2 regions of the Cohnella yongneupensis genome follow, and region 2 is predicted to be linked to the other one. Evidence: riboswitches for the same ligand, from Rfam matches in the RefSeq annotation. Region 2 holds a riboswitch; the other holds the start of a gene.
What was found. A riboswitch is a leader RNA that binds a small molecule or an ion and turns the genes downstream of it on or off. The one in region 2 is predicted to bind cyclic di-GMP.
Positions count from the first base shown of each region.

Region 1 (6,540 bases), on a different contig from region 2:
TTCAAAATCAGCAGGCATCTGGCGGCATGAAAATTCGCGGCGATCGTGAGCGCGAATTGCCGGTCGTTCGCCGGATGCTTCATTGCGGCGACTTGCCGGGCGAGCTCGCGATAGCGCGCGTAGAACGCCGCCCCGGCGGCCGCGGCTTCGTTGGCCGCGTTAGCGTCGCCGGCTTCCTGGCGGAATGCCGCCAGGTTCGCCATCGCCGCGAGCGCGGCGGTCTGCCCTTCGCGGCTGAAACGATCCAGCCGCACCGCCTCGCGCAAGCTATCGCTTGCTTGCGCGACGTCTCCCAGCTCGGCATAAGCTATGCCGAGCTGCAAGTGCAGCGGCGCGGACTGCGGCTCATACCGCAGTCCCGCCGCCAGCAGGCTCGCCCGCTCCCGCAACGGCAGGAGCGGCGCGAGCCCCAGGCGAATCCCGGCATAGGCCGGATTCGCTTCAAGCGCCGCGCGCAGATGCGCGGCGCGTGCTTCCGGCGATGCCGCGATCGCGGCATTGCCGTACGCGGTGGCGGCGGCGTCCGATCGCGACGCCGCCCACAGCCCTGCCGCCGCGCCTGCGGCCAGCAGCGCGGGCAAGCATGCGCAGCCTAGGCGCCGAGTCCAGACGCCGGGGCTGCGCATCTTCCTTGGCACCAACACACCGGCTGTACTCCACGTATGGCTCGCATCTATCGAATGGCCCACAGCTCCCGCATCTCTCGCATTCCCCCTGCCACCCGCATGAACTTGAAACCATGCGATCAACAATAACCAGACGAACGCATAGGACCAATCGAAATCGATCAGCGCATGGACAAGCAATAAAGCAGCCGGCGCGATCGCCGCCTTCTCTTTGCGCCATAACGTTCGCACACCAAACCCGAACATGACGAGCATTAACGCCAAGCCAACGATGCCAGTGTCCAGTATCAACGATAGATAGCCGCTATGGACTTCGTTTCCGACGTAAGGCTCGCTCTGATACAAGCCAAGCATTTCGCGCCAGCTATCCCCGCCAAAACCCAACCACGGCCGATCCAAAAACATCCCCCACGCGTCCTTATAGAACAACCAGCGAGACGCAGCCGTCTGGAAATGGCCGGACAGCCGTTCGCCTTCCGAGCTTATCCAAAGCCAGCATAAAGCAGCGGCTCCGATCAGCGATGTCGCCCATGGAAGCCATCTCGGCAATGGTCCTTTGGCAGCCTTTCCTTCACCGGCTGTAAGCCTTCCGCGTACGCGTGCGAACGCTGCTCCGCCTAATAAACCGCATACCGTTACCCCGACCATTCCTGCACAGGATGGATGTGCTCCCCCGCCTTCCGCCGACGGCATCCAGTGCCACGCGAGAAGCGCCAGCAGCGTGGAGCCCGCGGCGGTCATGCTTACGGCAAGCACCCATTTGACCCGGCTGCCAGCCTTCGCGCTCCCGAATGCTATCGCAAGTCCGAGCACCAACGCGGCATACGCGCCTCGCGACTCGGTTAGCAGTAAGGCCCCGCCATAAAAAACGGCAGTCCAAGCGGCAAGCCGGCTTTGCCAACGCTTACTGTCAACGGCGGTCCAAGCTTGCAGCTGCATGAGCAGGAACGTCGCCAATAGGGCGCCGTACGCGTTCGGATATTGAAAGAAGCCCGCGAGCCGCGTTCCCGTAGCCGAAAGCTCGGGATCGTTGAACCTGAGCACGATTTCGGGATGCGCGTACGCGCCGAACCAGCCTAACCAACCGCTGACAAGCACGAATACACCCGTCGCTTGAATAGCCGCCTTGCCCCATTGACGGTTGCTTTCCTTGCGCCAGATCGCCGCCAGCAGCATTGCCCAGCACGCATAAGCTAACCAGCGAAGCGCGGCGTCCGTCGATCCTTGAACGGAAACCGGATTAGCCAGCAGCGTTAAGGCATATAGCGCGGATAAACTAAGCGGGAAAATCATCCCCGGCATAACGTCCAACGTTCTTCCCCTGATCGGTACGAACAAGGCCCACAATAACCCGCCGATGAATAGCATTCGCGCGAGACCGTAAAGATCGCTATCGAAAAATAACCCTGACCGATAAGCCGCCCAGCCGAGCGTAATAACGACGAACCCGAATCCAAGGGGCGCGGCTAGCCGCTGCAGTCCCCGTATTCCGTCCTCCAAACGCGACTTTCTCACGCTATCCCTCCGAGTAACCTTGCTCTCTAGTCTTAAGAATAGACGTTATTCCTCTAGGTTAAGGTGCGCAATCAATTAAAAAAAGGCCCGCTAGGGGCCTTTCGTTCCTTATTATAGCGATGCCAATCGACCGTTCGTCACTTAATGAACCGTTTTTTCTGAGATTCCCGGCGAAGCTCCGCATGCTTTTCCACTTGATGCCGCAAGATCATCGCCCTGAGCGGACGCATCATATCCGGCTCTATAACGTGCATTTTCGCCCCGAGAAGCACTTTGTCTTCCTGTCTCTCGCGACGAATGATTTCTAGCTCGCAGCTGAAGCCGAAGCCGATTTCCACAATCGCCTTAAGCTTCATGTTGCGGTTAATTTGAGTTGCATCCGGTCCCGAGAATCCGATACCGGAAAGGCTGATGTCATGAACCGTGAGCTCTAGCGGTTGTTCCAACCGAATTTCCTCGCCCGTCTCCGCTACGGCGCTAAACACTTGCGCGTTGCCGTTAATCGAGATGCGCGGATGCTCGCGTCTTTCCTTGAATCGCTTTTGCAAATTCGGCGGTTGGAGCAGCGCGATCGCGCCTTCGTATTTTGCGAATACGATGGACTGGATGGACTGCAATCCTGCTGGAGAATAAACGGTAATCTTAACCGTCTCGCCCAATTCGAATTGTTCGAAATCGTGCAATTCGACTTCGAACAGCTCGCCTTCGACGTGAGTCATTACGCCCGTCGTGACGACGTTCGCGCTCTCTACGACGGTCCGGCAGTGTAACAGTACGTTTAAGGGCAGAAGATCTCTATCATCCGCTGCTACCGGTTTCGAATTTTCAGCTTGAGACATCCGCTAACCACCTCTCCGATTCCGCAGAATCTCGTTTCGATCTAAAAAAAAGGCGGCCTCCGTAAGGGAAGCTGCCTGATATACCTAATAATCCCCGCGTACGGGACTCATCGGCAGCCAGGCTGTCATCGTTCTCGCGAACATTAGACCCTGTAGCTTTGCGTCCTTGCCTTTCAGCAAGTTTGCCATTATCGTAGCCACTTCTATCGCTTATATCTTGGAAATGATTGTAACACAATTGCGAGACCTAAGTAACTATTATTTCTAAAAAAACGCTATTTTTCGCGCTGGTATTAATAGGCAGTTACTACGCGATTTCGACCTTCGTTTTTGGCTTTGTACAGTGCCGCGTCCACCCGACTGAACAGATCTCGTAAGTACTCTTTCGGGTCTTCGATACTGACTTCTTCGCTATATTCGGAGACGACGCCCATGCTGATCGTCACTTGTACCTGCTCATCTCCAGCCATAACTATGTTCGAGCTTACCGCATGCATGATCCGGTCGGCCAAAAGCTCCGCCTGTTCGCGATTCGTATGCGGCAAATAGACCGTGAACTCTTCGCCGCCATATCTAGCCAATATATCCGTCCTGCGAAGCTTCGAGCGTACAATATCGGCGATGCTTCGGAGCACTTCGTCACCGACCAAATGCCCATGGCGATCGTTGATTTGCTTGAAGAAATCGATATCGAACAAAAATACCGAGAACGGGATTTGATAACGAACGTTGAGCAGTACTTCGTGCTCCATCTGCTGCAATAAATACCTTCGGTTATAGCATCCCGTAAGAACGTCCGTAATCGCCATCTGCTCCAGCTTCGTATTGACCCGGAACAGCTCCTCTTGAATCGTGATCAGCTCCAAGTTCCGCTCGTGCAGCGCCTCGTTCTTGCGGTTCATCTCATCGACTAGCTTGCGTAGCTCCGAAACGTCGTGGAACGTAATCATGCGTCCGAGCAACGACTTGCGCTCGTCCAATATCGGCGAAATTTGAATCGACACGTGCCTGCCGGCAGCGTCCTGGATCGCATATTCCATTTGAATTCTTTCGTATGGATGATGGTTATAGCGATACAGAAATTCGTATACTTCGCCTTGCGTTTGCATCGGCGACAGAAACTTGTCCATCTCGAACACTTCGCCTTTGGATGTCTGGACGAACGGAGATACGCCCCGATTGATTTCGAGCACTTTGCAGTTGTCGTCGATTACGATAATGCCCGTCGTCATATGTTCGATTAAATCCCGCTGCGCCATGCTGAGAAGATCGAGCATGCCGAAACGGTAAATCGCGATGACGAAGCACAAATCCGACAGCAAAATACCGGATGCCGTCAACCCCGGCACGACGGGCAACCAACGATCTAGAAGCACATTGACGAGCACGTCGAGCAAGCCGAAGCCCGTGAGCACGAACATCCCGATCAGCGCCAAAGCCAGCTGCTTGCGCTGATAGACCGCGGTCACAGCCTTCATCGCCTGGAACATATTCATGAGCGCGGTAAAGAAATAGGCGAACTGCACGAGGACTAACAACCAGAACATCGGTCCGTACATTCGTTCCAGATAGCTGCCGCTCACCGGCGACATGAAAATATGGTCCGGATTCCACATGGAAACGATAATGCATAAGATCGAAGGGGAAATGTAGAGCAACAACTTGCTAGGCTTCAACTGAGAGCCTCTTCCTGTCAGGAAAAACACGAAAACCAACCAGCCGGGTCCGAGCATGCCCATCGCGACGAAGGACATATTGATAAAGAAAAGCTGATACTCGGGAATATCCGTCATTCTGACGGAAAATTGGCCGAGCGGCCACATCATCATAATAAAATGGAAGGCCAAATATACTTTGTGCGTCGACGTAATACGATTAAACGCGATAACGCCGACGAATAGGCAAAACAAAAACGCGAATAAAATAAAGTCGGGCCTAATAAACGCCAAGGCATTCACTCTTCCATCAACCGTAATGTGAATACAAGCCCAATTTTACCATATCGCGCTATATTGCGACAGCGTAGATTCCAGTTTTAGCCATTAATTTATGCGAATTTTATCGTTTTTTCGGGACTTTTCGCCTTGTTGTATGGATCAATAGCCTTATTTATTTCAATAACTCTTCCATGAAAGGGGTTATTCCCAATAATTCTTTAAATGCTCTATATTCTTGAATCGATTCCGCGGAATCCGTTTTACGACCTTTGACCGCTCGGATGAGGATGTTTTTAGGCGTATGCTCCATGTCGATGAATTCAAGCAACTGGGTACGATACCCGGCGACTTCCAAGAGGTTCGCGCGGACGGCATCGGTAACGAGCGCGGCGAACCGCTCTTTGAGAATGCCGTGCTTCAAGAGCGGCTTCAGCAGCGGCTGAGACAACTGGCGGAACAACTCATGCTGGCAACAAGGCACGGATAAAATTACGCTCGCGTTCCAGCCGATCGCTTTAAGCAGCGCGGCATCGGTTGCAGTGTCGCAAGCATGAAGCGTCACGACCATGTCTACGCTGTCCAACCCTTCGTACTTCGAAATATCGCCCACGGAGAACGCAAGCTTGTCCCATTGAAGACGTTCGGCTAGTTTGGCGCAATCCGCGATTACGTCTTCTTTCAGGTCCAGACCTATGATGCGAACGGGCAACTGCTCCTTGATCGCCAAGAGGTAGTACAGCGCGAACGTTAAATACGACTTGCCGCAGCCGAAATCGACGATCGTTAGCTCCTTGCCCTTAGGCAATTCCGGGATTACGTCGGACACCATTTCGAGAAACCGGTTGATCTGCCGAAACTTATCGTACTTGGCTTTAACGACTTTGCCGTCCTGCGTCATGACGCCCAGGGCAATCAGGAACGCGACCGGTTCGCCATCCGGAATGACGTAAGATTTGCTGCGGTTATGCGCGAGGGGCCCTTCCGTCGCCTTTGCCGTTGGTTTGTTAGCGAGAAGGGACAATGCCCCCTTCTTGTTCGCGAGCACTTGAACGTCGGCATCCGGCGTCTTGATCAACGCTTGCTTATACTGCGACATAGCGGCTTGGAGTTGCTCCTTAAGGCGCTCCGCGGGGACGTTATCGTGATACGCCTTGTTGTTCAACTGACTTTCGAATTGATAAAACAAGCCGTTCTTCAGCTTGATCGGGCGAACCGTCAGCTTGCGGGATCGTTCGAGGCTTTTGTCGCGCGGACCGCTGAACGAAGCCTGCAACAGCTTGCCTTCGGAAACAAGCTCGTCCAGGAAGTCTTCCCATTCCGCCGAACGAGTACGGCTTGCGCTCGTCTTTATGTCATTCATCCGATATTCTCCTTCACCAGCGCCTGCCATTGCCTGCGCCCTTCCTCTAATTCGTTCCGCGGCATGCCCCCGGCAATTAAGCCATCGTCCGGAATGGCGGATAACCGCGCATAAAATTCTTCGCCTTCTCGGGCAGTGACGCCCGTTTCCTCGAATAACTCGTACAACAAATCCTCCGCGTCCGCGAAGCTGGCGTTCGATTCGTGCCATGACCAGATGGCACGCTTCGTCTCGACGTCGAGCCGATAAGGAGACAGAGCCTC
Region 1 is NZ_JBHSNC010000048.1:26,925-33,464, forward strand. Features, by position in the region: gene ACFPQ4_RS15650 (O-antigen ligase family protein) at 1-2,141, opposite strand, end outside; gene ACFPQ4_RS15655 (PilZ domain-containing protein) at 2,279-2,980, opposite strand; cyclic di-GMP riboswitch class I at 3,090-3,177, opposite strand; gene ACFPQ4_RS15660 (histidine kinase N-terminal 7TM domain-containing diguanylate cyclase) at 3,274-4,929, opposite strand; gene ACFPQ4_RS15665 (class I SAM-dependent methyltransferase) at 5,090-6,277, opposite strand; gene ACFPQ4_RS15670 (DUF6483 family protein) at 6,274-6,540, opposite strand, start outside.
Region 1: linked by a shared signal. The riboswitch ahead of ACFPQ4_RS15655 (PilZ domain-containing protein) and the one ahead of ACFPQ4_RS13410 (DUF342 domain-containing protein) in region 2 are both predicted to bind cyclic di-GMP.

Region 2 (6,540 bases):
AACTAAAACCCCAAAATTGTTGGCCAACTCGGCCGTCGCCCTTTCTTCCCCACGCAGAAACTTCCAGCCACTTAGGTCAGCATCAAATTGTTCGGCATACTTCTTAAGTGCCCCAGCTGTGTCTCGCTTCGGGTCAATCGTAATGGAGAAAATCTCTGTGTCAGTTCCAAATAGACCTTTATCTATAAGTTTTTGCTGCACCTGAGATAGCAAAAAGGTCGTTGGCGGGCCTAAGTCAGGATTATTAGAAAAGAAAAACTGTACTAACCTTACCTTTCCGTTTGTATCACTCAATGTTACTTTATTCCCATCGATATCCGTTAAGGAGAAATCCGGTGCCGGACTAAATTCTGATGATGACGCCTTATTACCTGCTGTTTCGGTCGATAGTATAGATTGTTCGTCTGTTTCATCACTTGTGTTTTTGCAATTGAAATATACCAGGCATTTTGTGTAACCAATTGTAAGTCCTTTCACAACCTTTCTCTCATAATCCATATCAAAACCAATCGTTAAGCCATTCTCTGAACTATCCCGTTGTTCAACTCGTTTTAACTGATTTCCACTCATTTTAACGTAAAAGTAATACCCGTATTCATTATCGCTTACTGAGTCGTCATTCTTTTCAACACCGTACTTATCAGCAACCTCATATTCACTACTTCCAATCGTTATTCCTCTAATTGTTCGAAATCGTTTAGCTCTGTTATCATCCCATGGGGTGGTTATAGCTGCTACGATGTTATTCTCATCATACATTATGCTGACCCCATTATACTTAGTTCCAAACTCAGTTTCTTCCTCTGGCCGACCTAGAATCTCTTCAACCTTACTCTTTTCCATACCAATGTTAATTTGCTTACTGGACGAATCATCTATGATAGCCAAATCCTTATTAGATAATGATTTTGTATCTTGTGCTAAAGCTTCAATATCTTCATCGGAATATTTCGAATACGCAGATATCGACCGAAGCTGGCCCTGGGTAACTTCGAAGTAATCCTCAATAAATCTCATGTTAGCCGCAGCTACTTTTGATACTTTGTCGTTATTAAATTCAACGAACATTGCACCTTCTGAATCAAAATATACGACAACCCCTCTGTAGTGCTCTTCATCTTCATATTTACCATATGAAGAATACTTCTCGGATACTTGCTCTACAGAACTCCCTACCCCCACATCTTGATTGGTCTTCAGTTCTACATCTTTAGAGCCTACCATTGCAACCTTCCCATCTATCACAGCAAATTGTAGGCTTTCGTATATGTAATCAAAATATTCACTGCCCATTCGGTTCACTAACTTCTTTTTAAGGGGAGCACCTAATTTGTTTACGAGTTCATCAGAAGAAGCCCCTACAACGATACCATAAACATTAAACTCACTAGCTAATCCACGACTCTTGTTTCCATTTTTTGATGGCGCATTCTCATTCGAACAAGCAACACTTAATAAAACTAACATCACCATAACTATCTTTCCTACTATCACTTTACGCAATTCTTTCACCTCATGGATTTAAACCATTGAATTAATGATTTTTTCTATAATCTATTTTATTTATATGTAAAATTCAATGATTAATTTTACATCCGAACTACTGAATTACCATTCTATAACTACTCTACGCTTGTAGTAGAGGTGGTACGGTTTTCCCAAAGGCAGCGGTTGCCGAAAGTATTCCAGTGTTATGTGCCAACATAGACCGCGCCACGCCGTCTTGCAGCATGGAAAGCGTCCCGGTGAAGGCAGCATCGATTGCATTTCCGCAGTTACGTTCATCTGTAATAATTACCTCAATTCGATGGGCGTTCATCAAGTCCATCATTATTTCGAAACAGCCTCTCGGTAAGGCGATATACTTTGTATAATCCTCGTAGCAACCGATAACCCTCGGCTTACCATACGTGGGAAGCCTCATGGCTTGCGCCTTATAAAAATCCGGATTCTGAAACGTAGCCAAATTTTGAAGCTGCTTGATGAAGGCAGATGGCAGATCCTTTTTTTTCGATATAGATCATATTGGAATGGACGACGTTTACTTGTGACGGCAACGCACCCGAAATTAAAGCGGAATGTTTACTAGCCCCCGTTTTTGTCCAGGGCAGATCCTGCTCGTCAGTTTCGTTCCAAGCACCGGTGCTGAGCAAAGAACCTTCTTTTGTCATTTCATAAACTAAATGCTGAACTCGATCTATCGGAAGCTTCTCCATTCCGGCTAGATAACTCCACAGATCCTCATATGGCTGGAAAGTCTCGTCTACGAATACACTATTTCCTTCCTTGCGAGGGACTCCCTGAAGAGGAAGCGCAATCAAGTTTCCAAAGCCGCCTTTTGGCAGCGTATCTTGGTTCGGAAACAATCTATCATATGAATCTAATGAAATCTGGTACCGGCGTTCCATCGTCTTTGTTAATATGGCGCATCCCAATTTCCTTGCGATTTCGGCCTCAATCGGTTGATTGAAGAAGAACCAAACATGCCCGCCATTTCCCGAACGAGACCGCTCAAGTGCACTCGGAATCTGCCATTCCTTGCAGGTTTCCAATACAGCAACAGCATCTTGCTGCCAATTGTGCTTATCGAAATCCATGGCAAGAAACCAACAAGTCTCATCTTGAAGCATAGGATATAAACCTATGGTTCGATTTTTCTTAGCATCGAGATGCCGGGAGATAATTTCATTTGAAATAGATTCAAATGCTTGATGTACACATTCCGAGCATTTGATTTGCAGCTTTTTGCAAACAACCGTCCACTCATTCTGACAAGCTGGTGAATACCCGGATTTTCCGGCTTTGTTCGTCCATCGAACGGGATAGACATCCTCTCTCCCACGAAATAGAGAACGGAATAAGGCTATTTTTAGATAAAGATTGCGTCGGAGGTATCGTTTCCTCTAGATTTGTATAATTGGAAAGTTGGAGCTTTAGGGAACGATTCTCCTGTTTAAGAGCTTCTATTTCTTTCAAAGCCTTAAATAATTGTTGCTCCAGGTCATTACTCATACTGTCTCCAGAAATAAGAGGATTTGGTCGTATCTCTATTCTATCATAGGGGATAAGATTGATATGAATAACCGACTCTCCAACTTATAGTAGAAGAGACGGTTAAGCATAATTTGAATCAATATTTAATAGTGGGATGCAGCGGGAGATTGAGAATTTACTAAAAAGTGAGTTATCACAAGCCCATTATGAATTATATCTTGAGATGGAAGAGATCATCAATTTTCGCAATACTCTCCTAGAACAGTGGCTATACATTGCTGACTAAAGGATGGGGTTCAGTTATCGAGAGAGTTACTATAATCTGTCAGGAGGCAACTTGATAAAAGATCGTTTTGATATTGGATATTCCTTATCAATGCGATCTTTATTTTGGATTCTTCGATTAATGTTGGACTCTGATATTCAATTTGTGAATCAGTTAAGCAGAATAGCCAGTCCTCTCCGTTATTCTAGTTCATATTCATTTTCTACAAGCTTGAACATCTCTGAAGGCATAGTGTTAAGAGCCTTTGACAATGAAAATATCGTATTAAGGGTCGGTTGGCAAATGCCTCTTTCCAACATTGAAATGTATGTCCGGTCAAGGTTACTCTTAAAGGCAAGCTCCTCTTGGGACATTTTTTGGTTAACTCTCAAGGACTTAAGAATTTTGGCGAAAGATAATTCTAAAGTCAAAATCACACCCCCCCAAATTTTTTATTATGATTCATAATGTCGGAAATTTCCACATAATATACTCTACAATAAGGGTTTATTTTGGCAAAACTTTGTAGTAATATTGAATCGCAACTAGTACTAACGATACAAAATGACACTAACTATTATGGGCATTGTCGCATTAAGTTCAGTCATGCGGATAATTGTTGAAAAATGACATGAACTCCATATTTCTCATATCGAAATGGCAAACCTATTGAAAAATAGGGACGCAAAACTATGGGCCTAAGGAAGTTGATTCTACGGTCGCCAAGTTGCCGAAAGTGAGGTGAACGTATCTAAAACATCACTTCTTTGGATGTTTTTTTATTTTCTCTTACACAAGACCCGTACAATAATTGAAAATTCGAAAATCCAGATTCTAATTGACTAGTAGTGAGGTGTTCCCATGTCAGGACATATCAGTGAACAAGAAATCATTAATTTGTTGAAAAAACTTGACGAAGCTCCCAGTTCTGAGGTGCGTGAAGAGGCTGGATCATTCTCAGCTACTACTCAAGCAGCAGACGCAAATACTGTGGTCACTGATGGGTCTATTAAGGTTGAACAAGCTAAGATTATTGTTGGAAACCCCTCCAATGGGGGTAAGTATCCGGTTATTAACGCAACGCAACCAGTCAAGTTAATGGTGGATGGAAAACAGGTCTCTAAAGAGACGAAGGTTACATCCGAAAGCGTGATTAACTGGGAAATTGAAGAAAAGCCTTTATTTGAGATAACCATATCGGATGACAAAATAGAAGCATATCTATCGATTAATCGGGTACAAAGACATGCTTGGATATTAACTGAGAAGTCCCCTTCGTTAAAAGTGACTTTGACTGCTGAGGAAGATATAACTATTGTATTGGAAATGTTGAGTTTACAAGATATTATTGCGGCAGTTGAAAATATGAAGATAAAAATGAATCTTGATGTTGTAGCGATTCAAACGGAAATACTTCAACCTTCTTTTCAACCAGTAACCATTGCTAGGGGTAAAGCCCCCGTCCAAGGGCGAGATGCACAACTTGATCTATATTTCCCTAAAAATATCGAGAACGTATTCACTGAGGTCAGAGGTTATATAGACTATAAAAATCATATGAACATTCCTTCCGTCAAGAACAGAGATGTTATGGCCAAAAAGACCCCTCCTGTCGAAGGCCAGGCGGGGTGTGACGTTTTCGGAAACGTGTTGCTTCCAGAACCAGTCAAGGACATTCGTATTGCAGTAAAGGATACTGTCGAGGTAACGCCTGATTCCATCGTCATTGCTCTAAAGGAAGGTCGACCTAAAGTTACTGGAAATCAGATCAAATACTTTGATATCAACACGGCATTTATCGTACCAGGAAACGTTGATATGCAGACAGGAAATATTGTGTTTGCTGGTGATGTGATCGTGTATGGCGATGTCACGGACAACATGATCATTGAGTCACTTGGAAACATTTATGTGGCTGGCAGTGTTTTCAATGCAACATTGACCGCGACTGGCAGTATCGCAGTCAAAGGCAACATAGTAGGAAGTAATTTGTATTCAGGGTATTTCGGAATGCTTTACAACCGGCTCTATAACAGTTCTAAACAATTGATTGAAATACTTGAAAAAATGCTGGAAAGTACGAAGCTATTGCTATATGAGTTAGCCAAGAAAAATATGCAGGTACGTTATGGACAAGTCTTAGTACTGATTACGGAAAGCAAATATCAGCAAGTTGAGAGCGTTATTAAAGAATTGTTAGGCGTAATTTCTAGTATTCGATCTTACAACAAAGATGATTTACAACAGTTGAACAACTACTTGGAACTATTTCTGCAACCAACAAAAATGATTGAGATAATGACTGCGCCAAGAATGGAAGACTTCTTACGTATTCTGAAAGAAGCATATATGAGAGTCGCATTAAGTCAAGAAACGAATGTGCAAATTGTCATCAATCAGGGGCAAAAATCAATCCTCAAGTCGAATGGAGACATTCTCATTCGTAAAGAAGGAGTGATCCAGTGCGATCTCTATTCAGCGGGGAACATTGTTTTCTTTTTGGACAATTCCGTATGCCGGGGTTCCAAACTTGAGGCGGGAGATACCATATCGGCAATGCTTGTAGGTGGGATGACTGGGGTATGGACAAGCCTTAAAGCTGCTAAGAAAGTTATTGTGAAGAAAATGTTTGAAGGAAAAATCATTGTGGATCGGTATAGTATGGACATCTTTGAACCAGTTGAAGAAAAAACGTTTGACCGCAATAGTATTAGACAGATGGCATAAGAAAGACGTGATTCCTATCGATAATACATGGTTTATTGGGAGAAGATTAAACAACAATATCTATTCCGAGCAGGGCAGCTTGCTTCTGCCAAAAAACAGTATTTTGGACATTCACCATCTTGAACTTCTACGTCAACATGGTATCGAGGTCTGGGCAGACGATACCGAACTAGTTACCGATGTAATCGTTGATGAAGCGATATCTGAGGTTCAGTCGATCTATGAAAAGATACAGAAGAATTCCGGTCAACTTTCAAATCAAATTATCCGTCAAATTGTTATGCCGAAAATCAAAGAATTGTGTTTCAATAAAAACCTTTTAAACGTCATATTGGAATTAAGCAAGAAGGATCATTATACTTATCGACATTGTATCGGTGTTGCAGTCATCTCCTACTTAATTGGACAATGGTTGGGGTTAAAAGATGAGGGACTGAATGATCTCGCCGTCGCGGGGTTGCTACATGACCTTGGAAAAACCAAGATCCGTGACTCGATCTTGAAAAAAGAAGATAAACTCAGTGCAGAAGAGTATTCAGAAATGAAACGCCATA
Region 2 is NZ_JBHSNC010000042.1:21,208-27,747, reverse strand. Features, by position in the region: gene ACFPQ4_RS13430 (SCO family protein) at 1-1,494, opposite strand, end outside; gene ACFPQ4_RS13425 (hypothetical protein) at 1,628-1,831, opposite strand; gene ACFPQ4_RS13420 (TOTE conflict system archaeo-eukaryotic primase domain-containing protein) at 1,935-2,867, opposite strand; gene ACFPQ4_RS13415 (helix-turn-helix domain-containing protein) at 3,460-3,633, opposite strand; cyclic di-GMP riboswitch class I at 3,909-3,994, shown strand; gene ACFPQ4_RS13410 (DUF342 domain-containing protein) at 4,121-5,986, shown strand; gene ACFPQ4_RS13405 (HD-GYP domain-containing protein) at 5,940-6,540, shown strand, end outside.